Regions from separate parts of the Mesorhizobium sp. 113-3-9 genome, predicted to be linked through region 4. Evidence: riboswitches for the same ligand, from Rfam matches in the RefSeq annotation. Region 4 holds a riboswitch; each other region holds the start of a gene.
What was found. Region 4 has a riboswitch for cobalamin ahead of MesoLj_RS32785 (CbtB domain-containing protein). Riboswitches for the same ligand answer to the same signal wherever they lie in the genome.
Positions count from the first base shown of each region.

Region 1: linked by a shared signal. The riboswitch ahead of MesoLj_RS26210 (DUF1636 family protein) and the one ahead of MesoLj_RS32785 (CbtB domain-containing protein) in region 4 are both predicted to bind cobalamin.
Region 2: linked by a shared signal. The riboswitch ahead of MesoLj_RS18800 (DUF1636 family protein) and the one ahead of MesoLj_RS32785 (CbtB domain-containing protein) in region 4 are both predicted to bind cobalamin.
Region 3: linked by a shared signal. The riboswitch ahead of metE (5-methyltetrahydropteroyltriglutamate--homocysteine S-methyltransferase) and the one ahead of MesoLj_RS32785 (CbtB domain-containing protein) in region 4 are both predicted to bind cobalamin.

Region 1 covers NZ_AP023246.1:5,340,808-5,348,317, reverse strand. The annotation lists gene MesoLj_RS26225 (alanine racemase) at 1-317, shown strand, start outside; gene MesoLj_RS26220 (bifunctional helix-turn-helix transcriptional regulator/GNAT family N-acetyltransferase) at 651-1,601, shown strand; gene MesoLj_RS26215 (AraC family transcriptional regulator) at 1,608-2,441, opposite strand; cobalamin riboswitch at 2,720-2,924, shown strand; gene MesoLj_RS26210 (DUF1636 family protein) at 3,015-3,413, shown strand; gene MesoLj_RS26205 (ABC transporter ATP-binding protein) at 3,410-4,198, shown strand; gene MesoLj_RS26200 (ABC transporter substrate-binding protein) at 4,244-5,191, shown strand; gene MesoLj_RS26195 (FecCD family ABC transporter permease) at 5,191-6,240, shown strand; gene MesoLj_RS26190 (MarR family winged helix-turn-helix transcriptional regulator) at 6,388-6,867, shown strand; gene MesoLj_RS26185 (HlyD family secretion protein) at 6,864-7,510, shown strand, end outside.
Region 2 covers NZ_AP023246.1:3,873,335-3,880,844, forward strand. The annotation lists gene cobG (precorrin-3B synthase) at 1-150, opposite strand, end outside; gene MesoLj_RS18790 (cobaltochelatase subunit CobN) at 147-3,905, opposite strand; gene cobW (cobalamin biosynthesis protein CobW) at 3,924-4,961, opposite strand; gene MesoLj_RS18800 (DUF1636 family protein) at 4,964-5,392, opposite strand; cobalamin riboswitch at 5,433-5,637, opposite strand; gene MesoLj_RS18805 (winged helix-turn-helix domain-containing protein) at 5,667-6,866, opposite strand; gene MesoLj_RS18810 (NADH-quinone oxidoreductase subunit A) at 7,256-7,510, shown strand, end outside.
Region 3 covers NZ_AP023246.1:7,066,544-7,074,053, forward strand. The annotation lists gene MesoLj_RS33800 (AraC family transcriptional regulator) at 1-355, opposite strand, end outside; partial or broken gene MesoLj_RS36505 (transposase) at 431-616, shown strand; gene MesoLj_RS33805 (OmpW/AlkL family protein) at 1,021-1,713, shown strand; gene MesoLj_RS33810 (cytochrome P450 family protein) at 1,809-3,041, shown strand; partial or broken gene MesoLj_RS33815 (cytochrome P450) at 3,008-3,295, shown strand; cobalamin riboswitch at 3,570-3,769, shown strand; gene metE (5-methyltetrahydropteroyltriglutamate--homocysteine S-methyltransferase) at 3,886-6,216, shown strand; gene MesoLj_RS33825 (DUF982 domain-containing protein) at 6,930-7,109, opposite strand; gene MesoLj_RS33830 (DUF982 domain-containing protein) at 7,449-7,510, opposite strand, start outside.
Region 4 covers NZ_AP023246.1:6,825,829-6,833,338, forward strand. The annotation lists gene MesoLj_RS32770 (aromatic ring-hydroxylating oxygenase subunit alpha) at 1-997, opposite strand, end outside; gene MesoLj_RS32775 (homocysteine S-methyltransferase family protein) at 1,047-2,108, opposite strand; gene MesoLj_RS32780 (hypothetical protein) at 2,127-2,426, opposite strand; cobalamin riboswitch at 2,534-2,739, opposite strand; adenosylcobalamin (AdoCbl) riboswitch at 2,905-2,994, shown strand; gene MesoLj_RS32785 (CbtB domain-containing protein) at 3,039-3,248, shown strand; gene MesoLj_RS32790 (CbtA family protein) at 3,368-4,114, shown strand; gene MesoLj_RS32795 (ribonucleotide-diphosphate reductase subunit beta) at 4,198-5,316, opposite strand; gene MesoLj_RS32800 (ribonucleoside-diphosphate reductase subunit alpha) at 5,341-7,510, opposite strand, start outside.

The sequences.
Region 1 (7,510 bases), 1.5 Mb from region 4:
CGGCGCTGCCAGGCCCGGTCTGGTTCTCGAAGGCCTTGCAGGCGCTCGGCCTCTTCCCGCGCAAAGGCTGCTATCTCTATGGCGGCAAGTGGATGGCCGAAGCGGTGTTCCCGGAAGGCATGAAACCAAACGGTCTGATGGGGTTTTCCTCCAACCAGCAATTCATGAGCCTGCCGGCAACAGCGCAGGTGAAGCCGGGGGATTATGCCTTTCTGAGGCCGACGCAGAGCGAGGCTGTGCTGCAGCAATTCGGGCCGATCGCGGTATTTTCTGGCGGCAAGATCGTTGATCGTTGGCCGGTGTTGCCGATGGGTTGAGGGGCGCCACTGCGGTCGTGATTGGCGCACCGACCCCGCGATGTCGTCATTCTAGGGCGGAGCGACGCGAAGCGGAGCGCAGACCCTAGAATCCATGCCGTTACCCTTCCGCTATGCAACGAAATGGATTCTTGGCGCCTAATGCAGACCCATGAAGCCCGTTCTGCGGCGTGGCGCGCTTCGGCCACCGTCACGGAATGGATTCCAGGGTCTGCGCGCGTCGCTTCGCTCCTTGCTCCGCCCTAGAATGACGAAGTTGTGAGGTGCGTCGGGTCAACCATTTTATTGACTAAGTCAACCAAATGATCAATCCTGTGCGGACAGGAGATGCCCATGACAATTCACCATCAGCCCGGTAACGAAGCGCCCAACAAAGACCTGATCGACGCGGTGCGGGCTTTCAACCGCTTCTACACCCGCCAGATCGGGCTGCTCGACGAAGGGCTGCTGAAAAGCGCCTTCTCGCTGACCGAGGCGCGCGTGCTCTACGAACTGGCGCACCGCGACGGTCTGACCGCGACGGACCTCGGGCGCGACCTCGGTCTCGACGCCGGCTATGTCAGCCGTCTGCTGAAGAAGTTCGAGCGCCTTCACCTCATCTCCAGGTCGACGGTGGTTTCGGACGCCAGGCAATCGTCGATTGCGCTGACGCTGGCGGGCAGGAATGCCTTCGCGCCGCTGAACAAGGATTCGCACGACCAGGTCGCGGCGCTCCTCGATCGGCTGCCTGCGTCGGAGCAGGACCGGCTGGTGAAATCCATGCGGACGGTCCAGGCTCTGCTGGGTGAAAGCGCCGAGCCAAGGATCCCCTATCTGTTGCGGCCGCTGCAGGTCGGCGACATCGGCTGGATCATCCGCCGGCAAGGCATGCTCTACGCGCAGGACTATGGCTGGGACGAAACCTATGAGGCGCTGGTTGCCGAAATCCTTGCGGCATTCGTCAAATCCTTCGACCCGAAATGGGAACGAAGCTGGATCGCCGAGCGTGATGGCGAGGTCGTCGGCTCGGTCTTCGTCGTGCGCAAATCGCCCGAGGTGGCGAAGCTGCGCCTGCTCTATGTCGAACCTTCGGCGCGTGGCCTCGGCATCGGCAGGCGGCTGGTCGAGGAATGCATCGGCTTTGCCCGTGCCAAGGGCTACAAGACGCTGACCTTGTGGACCAACGACATCCTGACCGCCGCCCGGCACATCTACCAGGCGGTCGGCTTCACACTGACCGAGGAAGAGCCTCACCACTCCTTCGGCAAGGATCTGGTTGGCCAGACCTGGGACTTGGAATTGTAGTGCCGGTCAATCCTTGATCGGCACCCAGATCTCTAGTCCGCCATTGCCGCTGCGCGGATCGAACTCCGGACCGTAGCGTTCGAATTCCGGCGCGTCCGCTATCTCGTGCCCGGAGGCCGGCAGCCATTTGTTCCAGATCGTGTTGACGGTGCGGCGGATGGTCGAGATGTGCTCGCGATGCGCAAACACCGCATATTTCTGGGCGGGTATGCGCACGCGGCTGAGTTCCCTTGGAAGGTCGGAAAAATCGGTGACCTCGACACCGGCGACGTAGTCGAAATTGCCGGCATCGTCGCCGTTGGCGCAGACGCCGTAGGCGACGTCGCCGGTCTCGCCTGGAATGTTGCCGATATAGGGACCAAAGCGTTGCCACTGCATCGGAATGGCGGCGCTGGTTTCACAGGTGTAGCGTTCGCCGAGCCCAGCGATCAGCAACGGCCGGCTGGTCTCGAAGCGCGATGGTTCGAGGGCCGAAAGAAAGGATTGGTCCATCAGGATCGGCTCCACGAGGTCGAGGGTCTTGGTCGAGCCTTGCGCGCGCACCATCTCGGGCGTGGTGCCGAACTGGTCGCGGAAGGCGCGGGTGAAAGCCTCATGCGAGCTGTAGCCGGCATCGAGCGCCACCGAGAGGATGTCGGGGGCTCCGCCGGCCAGCCTGCGCGCCGCCTCGGTCAGCCTGCGTGCGCGCATGTAGCCCATGACCGAGCGGCCGGTGGCAGCGCCGAAGGCGCGCGTCACATGAAAGCGCGACACGCCGCTGCTTTGGGCGACATCGTCGAGCGAGATCGCCTCCGGCAGATGGCTCTCGACAAACCACAGCGCTTTCTCGGTCGGGTTCATGGGTTCCTCGCATTGAGCGGATCATCTTGCCGCCTTCGCGCGCGGCAGTTTGATCGAAATTGCGCTTGCCGTGCAATCCGGACGGCAACGCTCCGCGGCCAGCCGCATCTCCAGGAGCGAGACTGGCTAGATGTCTTCTTTCGGGCAGAAAGCCTCACTTGACTTAGCCGAGCGGTACGATTTAAATCGTAATGTAATTACATTACGTCTGTAAGTTCAGCGCCGCCGCGGGATCGACAATGCACCGAGAAATCCGTTGCGAAGCAATTGGGGGAAAACTACGATCGAGTGGTGATGGTCCCCGAGTCGAAAGGCGAGGGGTGAAAAGGGAACACGGTGAGACCCAATAGGTCGAAGCCGTGGCTGCCCCCGCAACTGTAAGCGGTGAGCAAGATCCGAAATGCCACTGGCCGGCAAGGCTGGGAAGGCAGGATTGCGCAACGACCCGCGAGCCAGGAGACCTGCCATCACTGAGTTGACCGGACGGGGTGTGCCGGGAGGAAACGTGGACGTCGGTCTTGTCGGCCGTCTCGCCAACATCCTTCCGTCGCCAGTTTTGGAAAGTGACGGAAGTTGGACGGCGCTATCGATCACCGCATCATCGTGTGCACGCTTTGCCGTGACGTTCCGACCGGCATCAGGTCGGGCGAAAGCCTGTGCGCCGATTTGCGCTCCCGGCTCTCGGCCCATGATGAACCCGCCGTGGCGCATGGCTTCACGATCGAGGGCGTCGAATGCATGGCGGGCTGCGCACGGCCGCTGACGGTAGCCTTCCAGGCGCCGGGCAAGGCTACCTATCTCTTCGGCTCCGTCGATGCCGAGGCCGACGCCGGTGATCTCGTGCGATTTGCCAGGCTTTACGCCTCGCTCGCCGACGGCTGGTGCAATTCCGGCCAACGTCCGCCGCGACTAGCCGGCAAGACGCTGGCCCGCATCCCGGCGCCGGGCAAGCTGGCGGGTGATAGCCGATGACAATGCCACTCCTCGAAGCGCGCGACCTGGGTGCCGTGGCGAATGGCCGGAATCTGGTCCATGCGGTCAGCCTTTCTATCGCCACCGGCGATCGTCTCGCCATCATCGGCCCCAATGGCGCTGGCAAGACGACACTGCTGCACATGCTGTCGGGCATGCTCAGGCCAAGTTCGGGCGAGGTGAAGCTTGGCGGGCGACGCCTGGACAGGATCTCGACAGCCGAGCGGGCCTTGCACATGGCCGTCGTCGGCCAGACCGACCAGCCGGATCCGCGGCTGGCGGTGATCGACTATGTCGAACTTGGCCGTGTTCCGCATGCCGGCCTGAGGCGCAGGAGCGACGAGCGCGACATTGTCGTCGACGCCCTGCGCCGGACCGGCCTTTTGCCGTTGCTCGGCCGCACCATTGGCTCGCTGTCTGGCGGGGAGCGCCAACGCGCCCAGCTGGCGCGCGCCATCGCACAGCAACCGAAAGTGTTGTTCCTCGACGAGCCGACCAACCATCTCGACCCGCGTGCTCGCGGCGAGCTTCTCGAACTCGTCGCGGGCTTCGGCATGACGGTGATCGCGGTGCTGCATGACCTGGCCCTTGTGGCGCCTTTCGCAACCAGGGTCGCGGTGATGAACGAAGCCCGGCTGCACGCGCTGGCCGCACCGCGCGAAGCGCTGACGCAACAGCTGATCCGCGAGATTTTCGGCGTCGACGTGTTTCGCCTGCGTCACCCCACCGAGGACCGTGAACTGACTGTGTTCGATGTTCCGAACCGCGCCGTGCCGCCATCCTGATCGAACCATCCCTCATCAACACTGTTCAACCAAGGAGCAAAATCCGTGAAACGTCTCGCCTTGTCGCTCGTCTTTTCCTTGCTGGCCTCTACCGCCTTCGCTTTCCCCGTCACCGTCGACAGTTGCGGCAAGCCGCTGACCTTCGACGCGCCGCCCAAGCGCGCCGTCATCCATGACCTCAACATGGCCGAGATGGCCTTCGCGCTGAAGCTGCAGCCGTCGATCGTCGGCCTGACCGGCATCACCGGATGGTACAAGGTCGGCCCCGAATTCAAGGCCGAGCAGGGCTCCATCCCGGAACTCGCGCCCAAATACCCGACGCTCGAGAACCTGGTCGCCGTCGAGCCCGATTTCTTCTTCGCCGGCTGGTACTATGGCATGAAGCCGGGCGGCGACGTGACGCCCGACACGCTCGCCCCACATGGCATCAAGACACTGGTGCTGACCGAGAGCTGCGTCCATCTCGACAAGAACCGCCCGGCGGCTTCCATGGACCTGCTCTATGGCGATGTTGAAAAGCTGGGCAAGATCTTTGGCAAGGAGACCGAGGCGCAGAAGCTTGTCGCCGGCTGGAAGGCGCAACTCGCCGACATCACCGCGAAGGTCGGCGACGCCAAGGGAACCCGCGTGTTCCTCTATGATTCCGGCGAGGACAAGCCGTTCACCGCCGGAAAATTCGCCATCCCTAGCGCCATGATATCAGCCGCCGGCGGTGACAACATCATGGCCGACATGGACACCAGCTGGGGCAACACGGACTGGGAAACCGTGGCCTCGCGCAATCCGCAATTCCTCATCCTGCTCGACTACCAGGATGGCGGCGGCTACAGGAAACTGCTCGATTTCCTGAAGGCGCATCCGGCGATGAAGGAGACGGACGCGGTCAAGAACGAGCGTTTCGTGGCCCTTCGCTATGCCGAACTGACGCCTGGACCGGCAAACATCGAGGCGATCGCCAAGATCGCCAAGGCGATGCATCCGGAAGCGTTCTGATGCTTCTTGCCCCAGGGCAAAAATCCGGCGCGCTTTCGGGGCACAAGGCATTCGCGCTGGCCATGGTGGCGGGCACGGTGGCGGTCGTCGCCCTCGTGCTGCTGTCGATAGCCTATGGTTCGACGCTGATCCCGCTGACCGACGTCATCGCCTCGCTTGGCCATGCCGTCGGGATGCATGAACACCAGGTGTCGGGCCCGGTAGGCAAGATCGTCGTCGATCTCAGGCTGCCGCGCACGATCCTGGCGGTCTGTGTCGGTGCCGGCCTCGGTATAACAGGTGCTTTGCTGCAGACGGTGACCCGCAACGGTCTCGCCGATCCTTTCCTGTTCGGCCTGTCGTCGGGGGCCGCCGCCGGCGCTGTTTCCGTCATCACCGTCTTCGGCGACAGTTTTGGCATCTGGACCTTGCCGGTCGCCGCCTTCACCGGCGGCATACTGGCCGCCTGCATCGTCCTGCTGCTGGTCGCACGGGTCAGGGGGCAGGGGCCGGAGCGGCTGATCCTCGCCGGCCTTGCCGTCTCCTTCCTGTTCACCGCCTTGACCAACTATCTGGTCTTTGCCGGAGACCAGCGTGCGGCCCATTCGGTGCTGTTCTGGACGATGGGCGGGCTCGGACTGGCGCGCTGGGACAATGTCTGGCTGGGCGCCTTGGGAGCCGGCACGATCGCGGCCTACGGGCTGTGGAACCACCGCAGGCTGGACGCCTTCCTGGCCGGTGAAAGTGCTGCCGAAAGCCTTGGCGTGCCGGTGGCGCGCATGCGCAGGGCGACGTTTCTCGTTGCGGCCTTCTCGACGGCAATTCTCGTCTCGGTCGCCGGCGTCATCGGCTTTGTCGGATTGATGATCCCGCATCTGTCGCGGCCGCTGGCCGGTCCCTTGCATCTGCGCCTGATCGCAAGCTGTGCATTGTTCGGGGCTGTGCTCTTGCTGGCAAGCGATCTTCTCGCCCGGACGCTGCTGCCGCCGCAGGAACTGCCGATAGGCATCATAACCAGCTCGCTCGGTGCCTTCTTCGTCGTCACGCTGGTCGTCCGAAACCGCCTGTGAAAAGGCCGATTCCTGCCTGGCCGGCTGTCTCCAGCGGTTCACTGATTGCCAGCCGCGATCGCGTTGCAAGACCGCCATGCACATTTGCCGGCTTCGGCCGTCACGTGACATCTTGAATAGTAAGCACGCTTATTATATGTATCGCTCATGGTTTCTGATGGCATAGATAGACTGGGCTTTTTGATCCACGACGTGCAACGTCTGCTGCGCAAGCGCTTCGAGACGCGTGCCAGCGGGCTTGGCCTTTCGTCGGCGCAATGGCGCCTCATGGTGCGTGTCGCCAAGGAGGCAGGCGTTACCCAGGCGCGGCTCGCGGAACTGCTCGAAATCGAGCCGATCAGCGTCTCGCGCCTCGTCGACCGGATGGAGGAGGGCGGCTGGATCGAACGCCGCGCCGACGCCGCCGACCGTCGCGTGCGCATGATTTTCCCGACAGCCAAGGCGAGCGCCGCCTATGCCGAGGTCAAGAGCCTCGCCGGCGAAGTCTATGAGGAATCGCTTGTCGGCGTTTCGCCCGAGGACCGCCGCGTCCTGATCAGGGCGCTCGATGTAATCGTGCAGAATCTGACGGACGGCGAGGCTTCGTCGCTTGAAAAGGTAAAGAGTGCGGAAGGCGCAGCAGCATGAATGCGGTAGCCAAGGTCGACGAAAACGCCCCCAAGGTCGAGATGGAAGCACCGGCCCAGCCGGTTGCCGCCCCTGTCGCGGTCGCCCCGCCCGTAGTGCCGGTGCCGGCGGCGCCGAAGAAGAAGCGCCGCATGGGCCGCTTCTTTTTGATGTTCGCCTTGCCGGCCGCGCTGATCATCGGCGGCGGCTATGTCTGGGTGACCGGTGGGCGCTATCAGGAGACGGAGAACGCCAATCTGCAGCAGGCCAAGGTGTCGATCGCCTCGGACACGGCAGGCCGCATCGTCCAGGTCGCCATATCGGACCATCAGTTGGTCAAGCAGGGGGATCTCCTGTTCGCAATCGACCCCGAGCCTTACCGGATCGCGCTCGCCCAGGCCGACGCCGCGGTTGCCGCGGCACGCCTCAATGTCGAGCAACTGCGTGCCGCCTACAGCCAGTCGATGGCGCAGGAGAAGTCCGCCAGCAGCGAGGTCGACTACGCCCAGTCGCAATATGACCGCGCCGCCGATCTCGCGCAGAAGGGCATCAACGCCAAGTCGTCGCTGGATCAGGCCCGCAACGACCTCGACAAGGCAAAGCAGCAGGTCGCCGTCGCCCAGCAAGGCATCGTCAGCGCCAAGGCAGCACTTGGCGGCAACCC
Region 2 (7,510 bases), 3.0 Mb from region 4:
GCCATGCCGCAGGGCGGATTCGGCCAGCCCGATCAAAAGCTTCGGCGTCAGTGCTCCGGCAACCGGGTTGAGCCGCACCAGGAGGCCATCGCCGGTCTGCATCGGTGCCGACAGGGCCGGACAGGCGCCCCGGCGCGAGAAGGCGTTCATGCCGCCACTCCCAGCGCCTCGGCCTCCGCAATCAGGGCAACAAGATCGTCGTCGATGGAATTGCGCAGGGGATGCCAGAGGCCGCGCCGGCGCGCCGAGAGAAAACGCTCGGCGATGATTTTCGCGGCGGCCGGGTTTTCGCGCAGGATGAAGGCGCGAACTTCCTCGTCGCCGACATAGGCGTCGTGTACGGCCCCGATCAGCGCGCCCGAAATGGCATGGGTGGTCTCGGCGAAGCCGACCAGCCGGTCGACTGTCTCGGCGAATTCGGAGGCGCCGCGCGGGCCGTGCCGCATCTGTCCGGCAATGAAACGCGCGTTGACGGCGCGGGCGCGTACCACGCGCGAGACGGCCTCGCCGACCGAACGCGGCTTCGGCTTTTGCGGGTCCGTCGTGTCGAGGACGATGACGTCGGCATTCCGGCCAAGTGCTGCAAGTGCTGCCGAAAAGCCGCCGATGAAGGCGACGTCGGCGGAGCCTTCGAGAATGTCGCGGCCGGGGTCGTCGCCGGTGTGGACCAGAAGATCGGCTTCGGCGATGCGGGTTTCGAACGCGCCGGGCGCCGAGATGCCTTCGCCGCCGGCACCGCCATAGGCATGCGAGGTGGCGTCGAGATAGGCGCGGCCGATTTCTTCGCGCGCCGCCCAGTCGCCGCTCGAGAGGAGATTCTCGACGCCGGCGCCATAAGTGCCGGGCGAGGTACCGAAGATGCGCGGGCTGATCTTGCCGTCGGCTCGGGTCCGGGCCGCGAGCGGGTTTTCCGAATCCTCTTCGTCGCGCGCGGCGACGGCATTGGCGGCGGCGTCGATCAGCGCGATCTGGGTCGGGAACATGTCGCGGAACAGGCCCGATATGCGCCAGGTGACATCGACGCGCGGGCGGCCGAGCGTTGCCGGCGGCAGCACTTCGATGCCGGTGATGCGGCCGGTGGCGGCATCCCATTGCGGCCGGCAGCCCATCAGCGCCAGGCCTTGCGCGATTTCCTCGCCGCCGGTGCGCAGCGAGGCCGAGCCCCAGAGGTCTATCACCAGAGAGCGCGGCCAGTCGCCATGTGACTGGAGGTAGCCGCGCACGACCTCTTCCGCCGCCGCCTTGCCCAGATCATAAGCGGTCGGTGTCGGCATGGTACGTGGATCCGACGTGAACAGGTTGCGGCCGGTGGGCAGCACGTCGGAACGTCCGCGCGCCGGCGCGCCGGCCGGCCCGGCCTTGACGTGGCGGCCATCGAGCGCGGCGAGCAGCGCCGACCTTTCAGCCTCGGCACTTTGGCGGCGCATGGCGTCGGACTCATCGTCGGGCGCGCGGCCGTAGATATGCAACCCGTCCTTGATGGCGAAGTCCTTGAGGTCGCAGAGCCAGGCGTCGATGCGGCGTAGCGCCTCGTCGGGCGCGTCGGTCCTGGCGACACCGGCTTCCGAGGCAAGGCCGGTTTTTTGCGCCGTCTCGACGATCAGTTTTGCCAGGCGGTCGCGGCGGCGACGGTCGAGGCCGTCCGCCTGGGCATATTCGTCAACTAGGCGTTCGAGTTTGTGCTGGTCTTCGTCCAGTCCCGCGCCGGCCAGCGGCGGCGGCAGATGGCCAAGCGTGACGGCGGCGACGCGCCGCTTGGCCTGCGCCGCTTCGCCTGGGTTGGAGACGATGAAGGGATAGATGACGGGCAAGGGACCGGTGACGATCTCGGGAAAGCAGCTTTGCGAGAGTGCAACCGTCTTGCCCGGCAACCATTCCAGCGTGCCGTGCGCGCCGACATGGATGAGCGCATGGATGCCGAGGGATTTGCGCAGCCACAGGCCAAACGCGATCAGGGCGTGGCGCGGAGGCAAGGTTGGATCGTGGTAGTCGGCGCGGCGGTCGGCGGAGCGGCCACGGTCGGGGGCGAGGGCTACGGTGATGTTGCCGAAGGTCGCGGCGCGGAAGGGGAAGTGTTTTCTGCTTGATAGTGAAGGTTGGCGCGAGGCGCCCCCCTCTGTCCTGCCGGACATCTCCCCCACGAGGGGGGAGATTGAGCTGTCATCCGCGCTTTCGCCAATCTCGAACGTTGCAGGAAGGGTGCCAGCGACGAAACTGCCAATCTCCCCCCCTGTGGGGGAGATGTCCGGCAGGACAGAGGGGGGCGCCTCGCGCAAAGCTATCTCTTTGGCCTTCCCCCACGCCGCCTCAACGGCAGTCATAGCCTCAACCGGCAATTCCTTCGAGAAGGTAAGGTACTCCTCCAGCCCCAGCCCGTCGGCACTCCGCTCCAGCAAATCCAGTAACCCACGCGGCGTTTGCGGAATCCCCTCAACCGCATAACCCTGCTCCTTCAGGTCATGCAGCATTGCCAGCACGCTGGACGGTACATCGAGGCCGACGGCATAGCCGGTTCGGCCCGGTGCGCTTGGATAGTCCGGAATCAGGATGACAAGCTTGCGCTCGGCGCGTGGTGCCCCCTGCAGCTTGATGAAGGCCGCCACGCGATCCGCCACCTGAACTACGCGATCCGGCTCCGGCCGGTTGGCGAAGGCGCGATGGCCAAGTGCCGGATCGACATCGCTTTCGCCCTTGAAGGAAATGGCGCCGGCGAGGATGCGGCCGTCCAGTTCTGGCAGCACGACATGCATGGCGAGGTCGGCGGGCGCCAGGCCGCGCTGGTTGTTTTCCCAGACGTCGCGGCGTGTGGTGGCGACGATGACCTGGAAGACGGGCACGCCGGCACGGTCGAACAGGGTTTCGACGCCGGGTTCGGCACCGGAGGCGAAGGCGGTCGCGGTGATGATGGCGGCGGGTTTCAGCGCGGCGAACGCGGTTTCCACAAAGGCGAGTGACGCCGGCTCTTTCAGGCTGGAGACGAAGATGGGGACTGGGAGCATGCCGCGTTGGCGCAGTGCTTCAAAAAGGGCATCAATCGGCGCGACATCGGCGGCGAGCAGCATCGAGCGGTAGAAGAGGATTGGGATGGTGGGGGCGCTGAGGTTCCCAGCGTCGAGTTCCGTCGCCCCCCTCTCTGTCCTGCCGGACATCTCCCCCTCAAGGGGGGAGATTGCTCTGTCGTTGACGGCCTCGCCAATCACAGACGTTGCAGATGGCTCTTTTTTCGTCGGGGAAGAAAAAGCGCCGAGGCCGGCGACGGCTGATCTCCCCCCTTGAGGGGGAGATGTCCGGCAGGACAGAGGGGGGGGCGAAGGATCGTCGACCTCCAAAAGGTCTAGCTTCTCTACAACCCCCACTCCAGGCTGATAGTACCCGGCCTTTGGCACCGCCATCGGCTCAACAACGGCCGCGTCCTGTCCGGCCAAACCCGCAAGGCGCTGTACCAGCGCGCTCATATTGGCCGGGCCGCCTTCGCGGAAATAGCCGAGCAGCGCGTCCAATTCCTGGCGCGGCAGCGTCGAGGCTTCGATCAGCCTGAGATCCTCGTCGTGGCTTTCACCGGGAAGCAGCGCCAGTTTTATGCCGCGCTCGCGGGCGATCGAGGCCAGCTGGTCGCAGCCATAGCGCCACCAGTCGTAGCCGCCGAGGATGCGGACCAGGACGATTTTGGCGTGGCGGGCGACGCTGTCGATCCAGAGGTCGACGGACATGGGATGGCGTAGGTCGCGCAGCGCCGCCAGCCGCATCGAGGGCAGGCGGCCGGCATCCGCCTTCCACGCGGCCGCCAGTCCGGCGAGATCGCTGTCGGTGAAGGACAGGGCCACGATATCCGCCGGCGTCTGCCGCAGATCGACCGGCTCGGCGAGATCGTCGAGCGAGGCGGAGGTCGTGGTGAGGATATGCATCGCGGCCCGTGTCTGAAATCAGCCGGCGAGTATACGCTCGATTGCCGGGCGGTTCAGCCCCTTGAGGCCGATGACGACCAGGCGCGAGCGGCGATCATCCTCGGCGGTCCAGGCGCGGTCATAGTAGTGATTGACGCGCGGTCCGACGGCCTGCAGCAGGAGCCGCATCGGCTTGCCGCCGACCTCGACGAAGCCTTTCACGCGCAGCACGTTTTCTTGTTCGGCGGCGGTGGCAACGCGCTTTGCCAGCTCGTCCGGATTGGCGATCGAGGGGATGTCGACGATGAAGGTGTCGAAGTCGTCATGCTCATGGTCGAACGCGCCGTCATGATGGGATTTGCGGTTCTCGATATCGTCCTCGACGGCGAGACCGAGGCCGAGCAGCACCGAGGGATCGACCTTGCCATGCGAGGTCGGCACGATCTTCACGGCGCGGGCGGAATGTTCGTTGACGATGGCATTGGCGCGGGCCGAGCCGGCGGCGTCCATCAGGTCGCTCTTCGAGAGGATGATCAGGTCCGCGCAGGCGATCTGGTCCTCGAACACTTCCTCGACCGGGTCGTCATGGTCGAGGCTCTCATCCCCGGCGCGCTGCGCCTGCAGGGCGTCCATGTCGTTGGCGACGCGGCCTTCTGCCAATGCCGGACCGTCGACCACGGCGATCACGCCATCGACGGTGACGCGGCTCTTCACGCTCGGCCATTGGAACGCCTGGACCAGCGGCTTGGGCAGAGCGAGGCCCGAGGTTTCGATCAGGATGTGGTCGACCTTCGGCGTCAACGACAGGATCTGGTCGAGCGCCGGCACGAAATCGTCGGCCACGGTGCAGCAGATGCAGCCATTGGCGAGTTCAACGATGTTCTCCTCCGGGCAGGTGTCGATGCCGCAACCCTTCAAAATCTCGCCGTCAATGCCGATGTCGCCGAACTCGTTGACGATGATGGCAATACGCTTGCCGCCGGCGTTTTCCAGGAGATGGCGGACCAGCGTCGTCTTGCCGGCGCCGAGGAAGCCGGTGACGACGGTGCAGGGGACGCGGGATACGGAAGCGCTCATGATCAGTCCTTCAGCATGTCGAGGGGAGGGATGCGGGCAACAAGGCCGCGCTTGAGGGAATCGGGGCGGCCGCGCCACGGGATGAGGCCGTCGGTCGAGGTGGCGAAGAGTTTGGCGCCGGTGACGAGGTCGGCGCCGCTGGCCGCGGTCAGGTCGCCGAACACATAGCTCCAGCAGCCATCGCGCAGGATCGCAGCGCTCAGCCGGCGCTTGCAGTTGCCGAGACATTCCACCGTGCGGACGCGGATGTTGTCATCGGCTGCGGCGCGGCGCGTGTCCTCCGCCAACAGTTCGCCGGCGCGGGGATGGGCGTCGGAACCGGTCTCGTCGCGACAGGAGGCGCAGACGATGACCGTGACGCCGGCCAAGGCTTCGCTGTCGGCGGACGAATTGTCCGCTGTGCCAGCCGAAAAACTGCCGTTCTGGTCCAAAAAGCCGGGCTCCTTGCCCGGAAACCCGCCGGGCGATCGGATTCTCTTGTCGCAGACGGCAGGTCTCCTGGCTCGCGGGTCATCGCCTTGGGTGCCGCCTTCCCGGGAATTCCCAGTGGCTTTCGGCCTTGGCTCTTCGCTTACAGTTGCGGGGACAGCCGCGGATTTGAGATTTTTCACCTCGCACCGCATTCCCTCTTAGCCCCTGCCGTTGCGGGCAGGGGACCGTCTGGACCGGATTTAGGCTTTTGCAGGCAGCGGTGTCAACGCGGGCTTACGACACGGCGATGTCGGCCAGCGCCGGACCCAGATCGCCTGCCGGAGTCACGTCCATGCGTTCAAGGCCAAGCCAGCCCTGCATCTGCTTCAATTCCTCGAAGAGCTGCGCGGCGGTTTCAGGCGGCGCGCCGGGCTCGGGGTAGGCGGCATGGACGCGCAGGACGCTGGCCGGCCGGTCCGCCTTGAGGTCGACACGCGCGACGATCCGATCGCCGAGCAGGAAGGGGAGGACGTAATAGCCGTATTGGCGCTTTTCAGCCGGCGTGTAGATCTCGATGCGGTAGTGGAAATCGAACAGCCGCTCCGAGCGCGAGCGCTCGAAGACGACCGGATCGAAGGGCGCCAGCAAAGCACGCGCCTCGATTTTCCGGGGCAGGCGCGCGTCCTTGTGAAGGTAGGCCGGCTTGTCCCAGCCTTCGACGCGTACCGGCAGCAATTCGCCCGACTCGACCAGTTCCTCCAGCCGACCCTTCATGTCGGCCGGCGACAGCCGGAAATAGTCGCGCAGGTCTCCTGATGTCGCCACGCCATGGGCGCGGGCCGAGATGCGCAGCAATTCGCGGTGCGCGTCCTCGGCCGGGGGCACCGGCAGGTCGAGGATCGCCTGGGGCAGCACGCGCTCCGGCAGATCGTAGAAGCGCTCGAAGCCGCGGCGGTGCGCCGTGGTGATGCGCCCGGCCCAGAACAGCCATTCGAAGGCGTGCTTGGCATGGCTCCAGCCCCACCAGCCGCCCGAACCTTTCTGGCCTTCGAGCGCCGAAGCGGCGATCGGGCCGCGCTCGACGACCGCGCGGTAGATGTCTTCTATATAGGCGGCGTGTTCGCGGCCCCATTTGGCCAGTCCCAGATACATTTCATCGCCTTGCTCGGCTCGCTGCATGCGCCAGCGCATCAGCGGGTAGGTCTCGACCGGCAGGAACGAGGCCTCGTGCGCCCAGTATTCGAAGACAGTGCGCTTGCGCGTCACGGCGGCATTGTCGAGCAGCGTGAGCGGGTAGGGACCCAGGCGCGAATAGAGCGGCATATAATGAGCACGCACCACCGCACTGACGGAATCGATCTGCAGCAGGCCGGTGCGGGAGAGCACACGGGCGAAATGGCGGCGGTCAGGTGTGCCATTTGGGCGCGGATCGAGAAACCCTTGAGCGGCGAGTGCAATGCGGCGGGCGGCGGCAAGCGAGATTTTTTCCTTCATGCAGGGATCACTCTGAGGGGCTTCGGCTGTGGGTCGCGTCTTTGTCTGGGCAGGTTCTTGTCGCAAAACCGGGGTCCACTTTTGCGGAACCTGCGTGGTGATTCCAACCCATGCTAGCAGGGTTTTGGCGGCAACCATGTCAGGAGAGAAAAGTGGAGTAAAAAGCGAAGGAAATCAAACAGGAGCGGATCGGACCAGTTTCTCCGGATATGCCGTCCAGGTCGGCGTTTTGAACAAGGTTTGACTTGCTTCGCTGGAAGTGCTGCGCTAACCCTCGCCGCGTTGCAGCATAGGCCCCTTAAAACGGTTCAGCGGTTAAACTGTCACGCTTCCGCATTAAGGTCCGGTGCTGTAATCAAAGTGGATTGGCGCCAACGGAAAGCCGCTGCATGAACGCACTCCTCAGTTCGTACCTGCCTATCGTCCTGTTCATAGGCGTGGCACTGGTCGTCGGCCTGGCGCTGCTGGCCGCCCCGTTCCTGGTGGCCTACCGCAATCCCGATCCCGAAAAGCTTTCCGCCTACGAGTGCGGTTTCAACTCGTTCGACGATGCCCGCATGAAATTCGACATCCGTTTCTACCTGGTGTCGATCCTGTTCATCATCTTCGACCTGGAAGTGGCCTTCCTGTTCCCCTGGGCCGTG
Region 3 (7,510 bases), 240 kb from region 4:
GGACTTGCCGGATAAGGACTTCGGGCATGTAAAAGATCTTCTGGCTCCAGCCAAGATCGTCACCAGCACCCCCGAAATGCGGTTCCCCGGGCGCGAAGGTCGCGACGGTGCCGCTACCGGCGTGCCAAACCTCACCTCGGCACCAAACATCATGGACGCCTCGCTCGATCAGCCCGATCAGATACTCGTTGTGGACATGCTTGGAGAAATCCTGCCGGTGATAGTCCGCCGCCAGGTAATCGAGCCCGCCAAGGACATCGGAGTGCTTCATCACCGCACGATTGCGCGGCGGCCGGCCCGGAGGTTCAGAACGGCCACGCGCCTTTTCGCCGCATTCTATGGCGGTATCGGCCACTTGATGATCAATCCAGGTTGGTCATCACAACGATATCGTGCTCTCGTAGCGAATTTCAAACCGAAGCAGGATTAATTGAAGACCAGGCGCTATCCCCTCCGATCTGACGGATGAGGAATGGTCGCGGATACAACCGCTCCTGCCGGGCGCGGCCAAGACCGGGCGGCGCGTGGTGACGGACCTGCGCGAGGGTTGAACGCGATCCGCTACATGGCCCGATCAGATGGCGGCTGGCGCATGCTGCCAAAGGATTTCCCGCCCATATCGGTCGCGGTCGAGACGCCTTACGGACATGCCCACGGACTGCGCCAACTGGCTGGAACGTTCCCCGGCCTGACGGCGAAGCAGCAGGCGCCGATCAAGGCGCTGAACGCAGAATACGCCAAAACTCGAAGCCGAGTACGAGCATGCCAACGAACTGCCGGCCGATGTTGACGAACGGCTCCCAGGGGCGGCTACGGCTGCACTCATTGTCGGATCTTCGACGAAGTCGGACATCAGACACAGCGCTATCGGAGTGACCGCATTGTTCTGCAACGATTTTCTCATTTGGCACGACACATGCGGGGGCTATCCCGCATGAGCGCTCCGTCAATCTCGATTGATGCGAGCAGGATTCAATCAAGGCGCAGTGCGTCGCTTCTGAAGATCAAGGAGAGAAAAGTATGGCGAGAGCGCGAATTGGCGTGGCGCGGGCAATGACAGCGGCTGTCGTCCTCATCGTTGCGGGACAGGCCGGCGCGGCAGATGTTGGGCAAGCCGCGAGCGTCCCGCAGGCAGAAGCCTGCGTCGCGGAAGCGCCAAGCCCCTGGCAGATCCGCCTGCGTGCGTTGGGGGTGATCACCGAGGATTCGGGCTATGTCAATGCGGTGCCCGGCTCCGGTCTTTCCTATTCGAACACCGTGACGCCGGAACTCGATATCTCCTATTTCTTCACGGACAACATCGCCGCCGAACTCATACTCGGCACCACCTATGCCAACATCGATGGCCAGGGTGCGATCGGCGGGCTGGGCGAGGTCGGCAAGGTTTGGCTGCTGCCGCCCACGCTCACATTGCAGTATCATTTTACCGATTTCGACGCCTTCGAGCCCTACGTCGGCGCCGGCGTGAACTATACGATCTTCTATCATCAGCAAGTCGGCAGCGCCGATGATCTCAAGGTCAAGAACACATTCGGCGCCGCGCTGCAGGTCGGATTCGACTACATGGTGGACGAGCACTGGGGCGTCAACTTCGACGTGAAGAAGCTTTTCCTCAGGCCCGACTTCGACGTCACTGTCGCCGGCACCAAGCTCACAGGCAAGGCCAGGCTCGATCCCTGGTTGATAGGCGCAGGTCTGACCTACCGCTTCTGAGGACGAAGCACACTGAGGGGCACTTTTCGAAGTCCGCGCGCGGATCATCCGTGCCGAGAAGTGGACCCGCGATGGTTCTTAAAGGAGCTGTTGGCATGCGCGTAGAAAACGATCATTGCGACGTGATCGGTGTGCCGGCCGCTCCCACGCAACTTGATCGTCTTTCTTCTGCGATTCTGCGGCAGGGGGGGATGGCGCGAGTGTCGCTTCCAGGCGATCTGGTGACCTGGGCGGCAGCCCGTCACCAGACGCTCAGGCAGATGCTTTCCGACCAGCGTTTCAACAAGGACTGGCGACAGTGGCGGGCGCTGCAGGACGGCGAGATTCCCGAGGATCATCCGCTGATCGGGATATGCAAAGTGGACAACATGACCACGGCGCACGGCGCCGATCACCGGCGCTTGCGCGGCCTGCTGTCCAGCAGCTTCGCGCCCAGTCGGATCGCCTTGCTGGCGCCACGGGTCGAACAAAGCGTCGATCGACTCCTGGCCGACATGGCGCAGCGCGGCGGCAGTGCCGATCTGATGAGCGAGTTCGCCGCTCCGCTGCCCACCAACGTGATCGCCGAACTGTTCGGTTTGCCGGACGAACAGCGCGAAGAGATCGTCGCGCTCACCTACAGCATGGCCAACACCTCCGCCACAGCCGAAGAGGTGCGACAGACGCGGCAGCGCATCCCGGAGTTCTTCCGTCGCCTGATCGCGCTCAAGCGGGGCCAGCTCGGAGATGATCTGGCTTCGGCCCTGATCGTCGCCCGTGACAAAGGCGAGCTCGTTTCCGACACCGAGCTCATCGACATGCTGTTCATGGTGCTCTCTGCGGGCTTCGTGACCACCGCCGGCGTCATCGGCAATGGCGTGCTGGCATTGCTGACGCATCCGCAGCAACTGCACTTGGTGCGCAGCGGCCAAGTTCCGTGGTCACAGGCGATCGAGGAGATCCTGCGCTGGGGCAGCTCAGCGGCCAATCTGCCGTTCCGCTATGCCACCCAGGACGTGGAGATCGACGGATGCATGGTCCGCCGCGGCGATGCCGTCCTGATGGCGTTCCATGCGGCGAACCGGGACGAACAGGCCTTCGGCCCCGGCGCCGACAGGTTCGATGTCACCCGGCGGCACAACCCGCATTTGTCGTTCGGTGAGGGGCCGCATGCCTGCCTGGGCGCTGCGCTGGCGCGCCTGGAATTGCGCTGCGCCTTCCCCGCGCTGTTCGGGCGGCTGGAGGATCTGGCGCTGACCATCGCCGCGGAGGACGTCGTCTACATTCCGTCTTACGTCATTCGCTGCCCGCAGCGCCTGCCGGTCACCTTCCGCCCTTCCATCGCTTAGAGAGTGCGGCATTCACCCCGGATTCGGTGATTCTTGGTTTGCCGGAGTGGCTGGTCTCGCGCGAGGGGGGGCGAGCATGCCCGGTTACGCACGATCGTGGCGCCGGCGTTCAGCAACCGAGGGTGAAGCTGCTCGCGGAGCAGGTCGAGGCGAGCGCCGCGCAGTTTGTCGAGACGCTGGCGGCCCGGCCCCAGTCCGCCCACCTGCGGCGCCACCTCTTCTTTCCGCTTGCGGCCATGGTCATCAGCGCGCTGGAATGCGCAAGCACGCTGAGCGAAGCCGAGCGGGAACAAATACCGGGATTCCCGGCTGACCGTGACGACCTGGCCCGACTTTACGCCCTTTGAGCCCGGCGACCTCGATCTGATCCGGCGTCGCCGATGGGGACAAGGATCTCTCCGAGCCTGCACTGATAAGAGGCGGCATCGTAAGCGGCTTTGGGCGAAAGAGACCGATCAGCGCAAGGGCATTATTCGCATCATCACATAAACATCTCGTTATATGCATTGACAAGGAGCGAAGCTGCTGTGATTGTGCGCATGTCGTGGTTCTCCGCGCGGCACTGCTGTAGCGGAGCTAAGAGGGAAGCCGGTGCGATGCCGGCGCTGCCCCCGCAACTGTTAGCGGCGAGCCAAGCCCATTGGTGTCACTGAGGCGAACGGCCTCGGGAAGACGGGCAGAGGCTTTGACCCGCGAGCCAGGAGACCTGCCACGACGAACAACGTCCACGGGCGGGGTGTCTCGGTGGCCGCGGTAGCTTGGCTTCGTGCCGCCTGCTTGCGCGTTCCTTGTCCCCACGCCCCAACCATCGGGGTATGGCATGACTGTCTCTCAACAAATTCCAGTGGCAACGCTCGGCGTGCCGCGTATCGGTCGACGGCGGGAACTCAAATTCGCGCTTGAAAGCTACTGGTCCGGAAAATCTCCCGCTGCCGACCTGCTCGCGACGGCGAAGGCGCTACGCGCCGCCAGCTGGAGGGAGCAGCACGATCACGGCGTGTCGAAAATCCCGTCCAACGATTTCTCGCTTTATGACCATGTGCTCGACACCGTCATCATGGTCGGCGCCGTGCCGGCACGATACGTCTGGACTGACGGCGAGGTCCCACTCGATACCTATTTCGCCATGGCGCGCGGCGACCAAGGTCAGGCCGCTGATTGTGGACATGCCGGTGACGAGCATGCGGCCAACGGGCATGGCCTTGCCGCGATGGAAATGACCAAATGGTTCGACACCAACTATCACTACATTGTGCCGGAACTTACCGACGATCAGAGCTTTGCCCTCTCGTCGGCGAAACCGGTCGATCATTTCCTCGAGGCCAAGGCGCTCGGCATCCACACGCGCCCGGTCCTGCTTGGACCGGTTAGCTTTCTCAAGTTGGCGAAGTCACCTGAGGAAGGTTTCAACCCTATCGCGCTCCTGCCACGGCTGCTGCCCGTCTACGAGGAGCTCCTGCGGAGGCTGAAGCTCGCGGGAGCCGATTGGGTGCAGATCGATGAGCCGGCGCTCGTGGTCGATCTGGTTCCCAACGAACGGGATGCCCTCCAATTCGCCTACTGCCGGCTGTCAAAAGCAGCACCGGAGTTGAAGATCATGGTCGCTACCTATTTCGGATCGCTGGGAGACAATCTCGAGACCGCAATTTCTCTGCCCGTGGCGGGACTGCACGTCGATCTCGTGCGCGCTCCAGAGCAGTTGGAGACCGTCGGCCGGCTCGCGCAGAAGGAACTTGTGCTCTCGCTCGGGCTGATCGACGGCCGCAACGTCTGGCGCGCGAACCTGCCTGCCATACTTGACCGCATCAAGCCGATCGTCGCCGGCTGGCCGTTGGACCGCGTGGAGATCGCCCCGTCCTGCTCGATGCTGCATGTGCCGATCGACCTGGACATGGAGACGGCACTCGATGCGGACGTGAAATCGTGGCTCGCCTTCGCGGCGCAAAAAACCGACGAGCTGGTCGTGCTCGCCCGTGCCCTGGCTGAAGGCCGGGACGCGGTCGCCGCCGAACTAGAGGCGTCGGCTGAGGCTGCCGCCGCTCGCGCGACATCCGCTAAGGTGCATGATCCGCTCGTCGAAGGTCGGGTCGCCAGCATCAAGGTCGCCATGACGCGCCGGAAGAGCGCATTCGCCGTGCGCTCCAAGCTTCAGGCCGACACGTTTGGCTTGCCATCCTTCCCCACCACGACGATCGGCTCCTTCCCGCAAACAGCCGAGGTTCGCAAGGCGCGGGCAGCCCATGCCAAAGGCGAGCTGAGTTACGTCGACTATGAGGCGTTCCTGAAGAAAGAGATAGAAGCCGCCGTTCGCTGGCAAGAAGAGATCGGACTCGACGTGCTGGTCCACGGCGAATTCGAGCGCAACGATATGGTGCAGTATTTCGCCGAGCAGCTCCGCGGCTTCGCCTTCACGCAACACGGGTGGGTGCAAAGCTACGGCTCGCGCTTTGTGCGACCCCCGATCATCATTGGAGATGTGTCGCGACAACAGCCGATGACACTACACTGGTGGCGATACGCCCAGTCGCTGACGCTAAAGCCGGTGAAGGGCATGCTTACCGGCCCGGTGACGATCCTCAACTGGTCCTTCGTCCGGGACGACCTTGCCCGCCCAGCCGTCTGCCGCCAGGTCGCGCTCGCCATTCGCGATGAAGTGAGCGACCTCGAAAAGGCCGGCGCCAGGATGATCCAGATCGACGAAGCCGCACTGCGCGAGGGCTTGCCGCTGCACGAGGCCGACTGGCAGGCCTATCTCGACTGGGCCGTCGAATGCTTCCGGCTGGCTTCAACAGCGGTCGGCGATGCGACCCAGATCCACACCCATATGTGCTACTCCGAGTTCGGCGATATCGTGGACGCGATTGCCGCAATGGATGCCGATGTGATCTCGATTGAAACTTCGCGCTCGCAGATGGAACTGCTCGATACGCTGCGAACCTTCAAGTATCCGAACGAGATCGGTCCTGGCGTCTATGACATTCACTCGCCGCGGGTCCCGGAAGTGGGGGAGATTTCCAACCTTATCATGCTTGCGCGCGAGCGATTGTCGGATGGCCAACTGTGGGTGAATCCCGACTGCGGTCTCAAAACGCGCAGATGGGAGGAGGTCCGCCCTGCGCTGGTGAACATGGTGGCTGCGGCACGCGCAATTCGGCAAAAAGCGCAGACGGCGTAGGGCTCGGTGCCACTCGCCGGCGGTGAGCGGCAACGCCACACACCGGGCATCCTTGGGGGAGTCTATCCGGCGCGCCCAAGGCAATCGCGCTGCCGGTGACGAAGCGCCTCGGCAAGCTTGGCCTGGCCGCGGCCCTTGTCATGGCGCGTCGAAGTCAGCTGTTCCAGAGGCGGCCGTTGGCGGGCGATTGAAGGAGGCTTGGGCCTCAAATGAGCCGGCCAGAAACGAGAAGGCTCTCCGCCAGCCCGTTTCGGATTATTCCGTATTGGGATAATCGAAATCACTATCGTCTCCCAACCTTGATCGCCGAAACCCCGGTCCCGACCATGGGGAGAAACATCGGCGATCACGCACCCCGGTCCCGGAGCGTGTTCCGAGAAACCGGATGCAGGGCCAAGCTGGGGGAAGGTTCAAACAGCGCTTCTGGAGACTTTTGAGGCGGCATCGACGCTCCACCATCTGCAGCGGGCCAATTCCCGCTCGATGGCGTCTGCCTCTGGCTGCAATCACCATCACCGCGACGGCGAAGCCGAGCGGCCGCAGCTGGCTGGCGGACCCTTGTGTTTTGATGGTGGAAGATCAGGCGCCGGACCAGGAAAGCCGCCGCGGAAAGAGCGGGGTTGGCTTGCTCCTGGCGGAGCCGGCAGGGGTATTTGGACCGCGCTCAATACCGATGCGCAGATGGCCGAAATTCATCCGCGGCATCCTGAATATCAATCGCTGCGCAGAACGCGTGCTTCGAGCGCGGCTGCGACAAAAGCCCGTCGAGCGGTTGGTGGATGGGTCTTACCGCGTAAAACCTGCAGACAGGCGTCCATCGCTATCCTGCGTTTATCGGTCTCATGATGCAGATCCCGCAGCAAGATAGCGGCCGCGTCGTTGACGTCGAACACGATACGCTCCGAGCCGCGGCGGCTAAGCTGAACAACGACTGGTCTCTCAAATCTGGTCAACCCGGTCATCCCCCCTCCCCACAGCCACTATACGGCAAACAGCCGGATCACATTTTTTTATTCAGCCGAACGCGACCGCTGCATCTGCGCCACTGAGCCTGGCCATTGGCTAGCAAGCGATCGCCATGAGCTGCGTCTGGCCATGGTCAGCTTGCTTGCGATCTGCGGTTTTGCAGTCGGTGGTGAGGAACTGCTTCTCATTCGCGTGGTCTAGCTGTGAAACCTGGACATAGTGCACTGTTTGACGCGCCTCGCCAGTCTCAAACTCGTCGTCGAAGTCTACACCTGCACTTTTCCACTGCCCGATCTGCAGGCGGCGATCCACTGCATGGCGGAGGTTG
Region 4 (7,510 bases):
AGGTATCAGCCGTCTTCGGAATGAAGCGGTAGATCATGCCGTGGTCGGGGTAGCAGACGAGGAAGCTCGTGCCGCCGAGATGGATGGAGGTGACGCCACCATCGTAATCGGTGAAGCGGCCCATCAGCGGTGCCACCGGCGAGCCGTCCTGGCTGCCGCTCGAAACACCATCGTAGAGCGCGTAGCGGAAAGTGTGGATGGCTTCCTGTCCGGCGGCCGAATTCCGCCAGCGGTCGCCGCTGCCGATCTCGATACCGAGCGCGCGGGTTCGTTGCTCCATCGCGGCGTTGAGCTGTTCGATCATCTCCGCCGGTTTTTCCAGAGTATGCGTCTGCGAATATTCCGGATGCGCCGGACCGCAATGATAGCACTCGACATAGTTCTCGACGGCGAGCTTCCAGTTGGCGTCAACCTGATAGGTCTCGCGATGCGCCACCCTGGCATCGGCCCAGCCATACTGGCCGCAGCTGGTGCGCAGCGACTGTTCGACCGGATCGAAGTCGAGCGGCGTCTCGGCGAAGGAAATGAACACCAGACCTTCGGCGAGGCGGACATGCAGCCTCTTCAATCCATGCGCGGCGCGGTCGAAATCCTTCGGCATCAGGCGGGCGACGCGCAGCGAACCGTCACTGGAATAGGTCCAGGCGTGATAGGGGCAGACGAAGGCTTTCGCATTGCCCTTCTGCCTGGTGCAGACCTCGGCGCCGCGATGACGGCAGACGTTGAGCATGGCATGGATGGCGCCATCCATGCCACGGGTCAGGATGATTGCTTCATCGCCGAGTTTGAACAGCTCGAAATCGCCGGGGTTTGGAATGACGCTGGAATGCGCGAGGCAATGCCAGTGGCGGCGAAAGACGCGTTCCATGTCGCGCTCGAAGATCGCCCGATCATGGTAGAACGCACGCATCAGGCCGTGGCCCGGCCGGTGCGCGGCCACCAGCCGATCGATCGTATCGCCGTCGGCATGGGTTTGCTGGAGAGGATGCACGTTCATAACCCAATCCTGTCTGGCGATTTGGATGTCTGTGGTGGCCTGGTGCGTGTCAGATCTCGAGGCGCCGGCCCTTGTAGGCGTCTGGGATCGCCGCATCGCTGCCGAAGAAGGCGTGCCTGGACATGTCGGGCGAATAGCGACTGCCGGGTACGCTGCGGCCAAGCGCTTCGGCCACGGCACGGATGTGATGCGGGGCCGCGCCGCAGCAAAGCCCGATATAACGGACCCCGAGATCAAAGGCTTCCCGTGCGAATTCGGCGCATTCGTAGCGATTGCAGGTGAACGGGTCGAGCGCGGTCGGGAACGGCCGGTTGCCGGGAATGCAGGAACAGGCGCGGTCGGTCAGCGACTGGAAGGTCGGTTCCGCGTCAGTCGTGCGGTAGGGCACCGGCAGTGCGGCGACATGGCATGAGATGGCGTCGCGCACTTTGCGCACCACCGGCATCAGCGTCTTCGGCCCGCGCTGGCAGTTCAGTCCAACGACGTCGGCGCCCGCCGCCTCCAGCCGCTTGCAGGCATCGACGACCGAGACGCCGTCGAACATCTTTTCCTCACGGTGGACGGAGAGCGTGACCACGGTCGGCAGGCCGGTTTTCTTCATCACGTCGAGCGCGATCTCGGCCTCGCCGCACCAGTCGATGGTCTCGGCGATGAGGAAGTCGGCCCCCTCCTCCACCGCCCAGCCGATCTGCTCCTCGAACATGGCGCGCACGGCATCGTGGGTCTTCCTGTCGTCAGCCTCATAGGCATTGGTGTTGCAGATGTTGCCAGCCATCAGGCAATCATTGCGGTCGGCGACATCCTTGGCTATGCGCAACGCCTGACGGTTGATCTTTTCCAGAATATCCTCACGGCCGATCACCCTCAGCTTCTGGCGGTGGGCGTAATAGGTGAAGGCTTCGACAACCTCCGAGCCGGCATGGACGAAATCCTCATGCAGACGTGTCACCGCGTCCGGATGTTCGAGAACCACTTCCGGTACGAACGGGCCGGCCTGCAGATAGCCGCGACGTTCGAGTTCGAACAGATAGCCTTCGGCACAGATGACGGCGCCGGCGTCGAGACGTTCGAGCAGGCCGCGCTTGGCCGTGAGAGTAGATTTTGCAGACATGATTTCTTTCCTCGGCACTTAGAGATTGCGGACGCGCGACGGCCACGCGCTGGTTCCGGCGACGACGGCAAGCAAGGTGCGCAGCCGCAAGACGTCCGGATGCAGATGGCCGCAGCGGTCGATCAGCGCGATCTTTTTCAAGGCCGCGGCCTCCAGATCGGCGTCATGCGGCACCGACAGCAGCCAGTCGGAGAACACTTCTTCCGGTGGCGGCAGCGGCGAGACGGCGCGCATCGTCGCCGCATTGACGCGACGCACCGTGCGAGGGCGTTGCGGTCTGCCGGGCGCGAGCCCGGGTATTTCATTGTGCGAATCCATGTTCGTCCTTCTTTGCAAGGACTGAACCTGGTGGTGATGGAGGAAAGCCACGGTCGGCGCTGAGGCCGGTCCGCATCTACCTCTTGACCGCCCACCGCGATCAGTCGAGTTCAAATCTGTTCGAGGCTGGTTTCCGGGCTCCGAAGGGGTCTTTTTGGACCGGTTCCGACACCTTCCCAGGCATTTGCCCAGTGGTCTGTTGTCGGAACGCACGCTTCGCTACCGTTGCGGGGGCAGCGCCGGAATCTCACCGGCTTCCCAATTATCCCTCCGGCCGAATCGACTGAAGGGCACCTTGAACCCCACGATATAAGCACCTGCTCGCCAAGGCCGTCCACACGGAAACGACACGGTCGGGGCGGAAAGCCGATAGAACACCGACACGAGGGCCTCGTTCCGGCAGGTCGAACACATTCCCGTGTGATCGATCACATCTCGTTGACAGTAACAGCGCCGGCTGAATAGGCTGGCGTCAGAGTTACGGGTTTGGAAGCCGGTGAAATTCCGGCACGGTCGCGCCACTGTGATCAGCAATTGTTCTTGCTGAAAGTCAGGCCTTCTCCCGTGAAAATGGTTTCGATCAACGGGACGCTGAATCCCAGGAGAGCCTTAATGTCCAATACCACCTTTGCACCAACCTACGGTCCGGTTCCGATCCCGGCGAAAGAGCTTCTTCCGTGGGCGATCTTCGGCGGTCTCTTGTGCCTGCTTGCGATCTATTTCGTCGGCGCGGAAGAAGGTGCCACCTCGATGATTTCGGGCATGTATGTCCATGAATGGGTACATGACGGTCGCCACCTGCTCGGCTTCCCTTGCCACTAAGAGTTGGCCATTGAGAGCTGGCCATCCCGAAGGGATGCCGTCCTGATCATTTGTTTTAGCGCGTGACAGCAACCGAAAGGCCGGGGGCTTTTCGAGGTCATGCTTCGGGGATCATGAACATGGTTGGTAGTCTTCTGCTGCGCGGCATGCTGGTCGGCATCGTCGCAGGGCTTCTCGCATTTGGTTTTGCCAAGATCTACGGCGAACCGCAGGTCGACCGGGCCATTGCCTTCGAGGAACAAACCGCCCAGGCCGCCGGCGAAGCGCCCGAGCCTGAACTCGTCAGCCGTCCTACACAGGCCGGGTTCGGCCTCCTGACCGGCGTGCTGGTCTATGCCGCGTCGATCGGCGGGCTGTTCTCGCTGGTCTTCGCCTACACCTATGGCCGCATCAGCAGCCTGGGACCGCGCGCCACCTCCGCAGTACTGGCCCTGGCAGCCTTCGTTTCAATCGTTCTGGTTCCGGACCTGAAATATCCCGCCAATCCACCTTCGGTCGGCAATCCCGACACGATAGGGTCGCGGACAGTGCTGTTCTTCATCATGCTGGTGATCTCCATTGCCGCATTGACGGCGGCGGTCGGGCTGTCACGAAGGCTTTGGGCACAGTATGGCCCTTGGAACGCAACGATCATTGCGGGCGCGGCATTCATCGCGGTCATAACGGTCGCCATGTACGTGCTGCCAACCATCAACGAAGTGCCGGAGAAATTCTCGGCCGATCTCTTGTGGCGCTTCCGTGTTGCCTCGCTTGGCATCCATATGGTGCTGTGGACCACCATCGGTCTTGTCTTCGGCGCCATCGCCGAGCGCAGCTTCGCTGATCAGGGCTCGCGTTCGGCGTCCTCTCGTCCTGCCTTGCGTTAAATACGTTCCGAAGGTTGAGGAGGCTGTATAGTGCGGCGCCCTTCATGGCCGCCGTTCTATCGTTCGCGAATAGCTGCGTGCTGTTAGTCCCAGACCAGCGCACCGCCATTCTGGTATTCGATGACGCGGGTCTCGAAGAAGTTCTTTTCCTTCTTCAAGTCCATGGCCTCGGACATCCACGGGAACGGATTCTCGACCTCGGCGAAGACCAGTTGCAGGCCAAGCTGGGCGCAGCGGCGGTTGGCGATAAAGTGCATGTAGGTTTCGCAGAGGGGCGCATTGAGGCCAAGGAAACCGCGCGGCATCGTGTCCCGTCCGTAGGCGGCCTCGAGTTCGGCCGCCGTGCGGATCATGCCGCGCACCTCCTCCTGGAACGCCTTCGTCCACAGATGCGGATTCTCGATCTTGATCTGGTTGATGACGTCGATGCCGAAATTCAGATGGATGGATTCGTCGCGCAATATGTACTGGTACTGCTCGGCGATACCCACCATCTTGTTGCGGCGGCCAAGCGACAGGATCTGGGCGAAGCCGGTGTAAAACCACATGCCCTCGAAGATGACGTAGAAGGCGACGAGGTCGCGCAGGAACGCCTGGTCGGCCTGCGGCGTGCCGGTGCGAAAATCCGGATCGTCGAGATGCTGCGTGTGCTTGAGCGCCCAGGCCGCCTTGTCGGTGATCGACGGCACCTCACGGTACATGTTGAACAGCTCGCCTTCGTCCAGGCCGAGGCTTTCGACTATGTACTGGAAGGTGTGCGTGTGCACCGCCTCCTCGAAGGCTTGCCGCAGCAGATACTGCCGGCATTCCGGGTTGGTCAGATGCCGGTAGATCGCCAGCACGATGTTGTTGGCGACCAGCGATTCCGATGCCGCGAAGAAGCCGAGATTGCGCTTCAGCATGCGCCGCTCATCCTCCGTCAATCCGTCCTTCGACTTCCACAGCGCGATGTCGGCCTGCATCGACACTTCGGTCGGCATCCAGTGATTGTTGCAGCCATTGAGGTATTTTTCCCAGGCCCAGCGATACTTCAGGGGCAGCAGCTGGTTGACGTCGGCACGCGCGTTGATCATGCGCTTGTCGTCGACACGAACGCGGCCGCCGCCGCGTTCGATGAGACCGAGGCCGGTGGCATCGGCGAGCGGAGGCTCCGTCGGCGCGGGATGGCGGGCGGCGGCGGTTGGTTCTGACCAATCGAGCATTTTTTCTTCCTGTTCTCTTGCTGCTTACTGGCAGGCTTCGCATTCGGGATCGTCGACGGCGCAGGCCTTGCCCCAGGCGGCATCCTCACTGATGACGATTGGAGCGGCGGCAACGGCGGCAACCGACGACACCGCATTGAGCTTTCCATCGGTGCCCTTGAGCGTCGATTTCTCGACATGCGAGGCCGAACGCGAGCGCAGATAGTAGGTGGTCTTCAGGCCCATGCGCCACGCCAGCCGGTAGAGTTCATCGAGCTTCCTGCCGGAGGGATTGGCGATGTAGAGGTTGAGCGACTGCGACTGGTCGATCCATTTCTGGCGCCGCGACGCCGCCTCGATCAGCCAGGCGGAGTCGATCTCGAAGGCGGTGGCATAGAGCGCCTTGAGGTCGTCGGGCACGCGGTCGATCTGGCCGACCGAGCCATCGAAATATTTGAGGTCGGAGACCATCACCTCGTCCCACAGGCCGCGGGCCTTGAGGTCATGCACCAGCGCGGCATTCACCACGGTGAAGTCGCCAGACATGTTCGATTTGACGAACAGGTTCTGGTAGGCGGGCTCGATCGACTGCGCGACGCCGCAGATGTTGGAAATCGTCGCCGTCGGTGCGATCGCCATGGTGTTGGAGTTGCGCATGCCGGTCTTCCTTACCCGCTTGCGCAAGCTCTCCCAGTCGAGCGTCGATGAGCAATCCATGTCGACCTTCGCGCCGCGCGCGTCCGACACCAGCCCGATCGAGTCGATCGGCAGCACGCCTTTCGACCAGAGCGAACCTTCGAAGCTGGGATAGCGGCCGCGCTCGGCGGCGAGATCGCAGGAAGCGGAAATCGCGTTGTAGGCGATCGCCTCCATGCTGGTGTCGGCGAAGGCGATCGCCTCGGGCGATGCATAGGCAATGCGCAGCGCCTGCAGCGCATCCTGGAAACCCATCAGGCCGAGACCGACCGGACGGTGGCGCAGATTGGACTGCCGTGCCTCCGGGATGGTGTAGAAATTGATGTCGATGACATTGTCGAGCATACGCATCGCCGTACCGGTCGTCCGCGCCAGGTGATCGAGGTCGAGGCCTTTCAGGGTGACGTGGTTGGCGAGATTGACGGAACCCAGATTGCAGACGGCGACCTCGTCCTTCGAGGTGTTGAGCGTGATCTCGGTGCACAGGTTCGAGGAATGCACGACGCCGACATGGCCTTGCGGCGAGCGGATGTTGCAGGGGTCCTTGAAGGTGATCCAGGGGTGCCCGGTCTCGAACAGCATGGTCAGCATCTTGCGCCACAGGTCGAGCGCGCGAACCTTCTTGAACACCTTGACACCGCCGGCGGCGGCCTTCGCCTCAAAGGCTTCGTAGGCCGCCTTGAAGGCCGTGCCGTAGAGGTCGTGCAGGTCGGGCGTTTCATCAGGCGAGAACAGCGTCCACTCGGCATCGGCTTCGACGCGGCTCATGAACAGGTCCGGCACCCAGTTGGCGGTGTTCATGTCATGCGTGCGGCGGCGGTCGTCGCCGGTATTTTTCCTCAGGTCGAGGAACTCCTCGATGTCGACATGCCAGGTCTCGAGATAGGCGCAGACCGCGCCCTTGCGTTTTCCGCCCTGGTTGACGGCGATCGCCGTGTCGTTGGCGACCTTCAGGAACGGCACGATGCCCTGGCTCTCGCCATTGGTGCCCTTGATGTGGGCGCCGAGGCCACGCACCGGCGTCCAGTCATTGCCGAGACCGCCCGAATATTTGGCGAGCAGCGCATTGTCCTTCACGGCCTTGAAGATGCCGTCGAGATCGTCGGCGACCGTGGTCAGAAAGCATGAGGACAGCTGCGGCCTGAGCGTACCGGAATTGAACAGCGTCGGGGTCGAGGCCATGAAGTCGAAAGACGACAGCAGGTCATAGAATTCGATGGCGCGCGCCTCGCGGTCGATCTCTCTGATGGCAAGCCCCATGGCGACGCGCATGAAGAAGGCCTGCGGCAGTTCGAAGCGCTTGCCGCTGGCGTGCAGGAAATAGCGGTCGTAGAGCGTCTGCAGGCCGAGGAACTGGAACTGCAGGTCGCGCTCCGGCTTCAGCGCGGCGCCGAGGCGGGCGAGATCATAGCGGCCAAGTTCGGGATCGATCAGTTCGGCCTTGATGCCGGTGGACATACATTGCGGGAAATAGGAGGCGTAGCGGCTCGCCATCTCGGCATGCGTCGCCTGTTCCGCC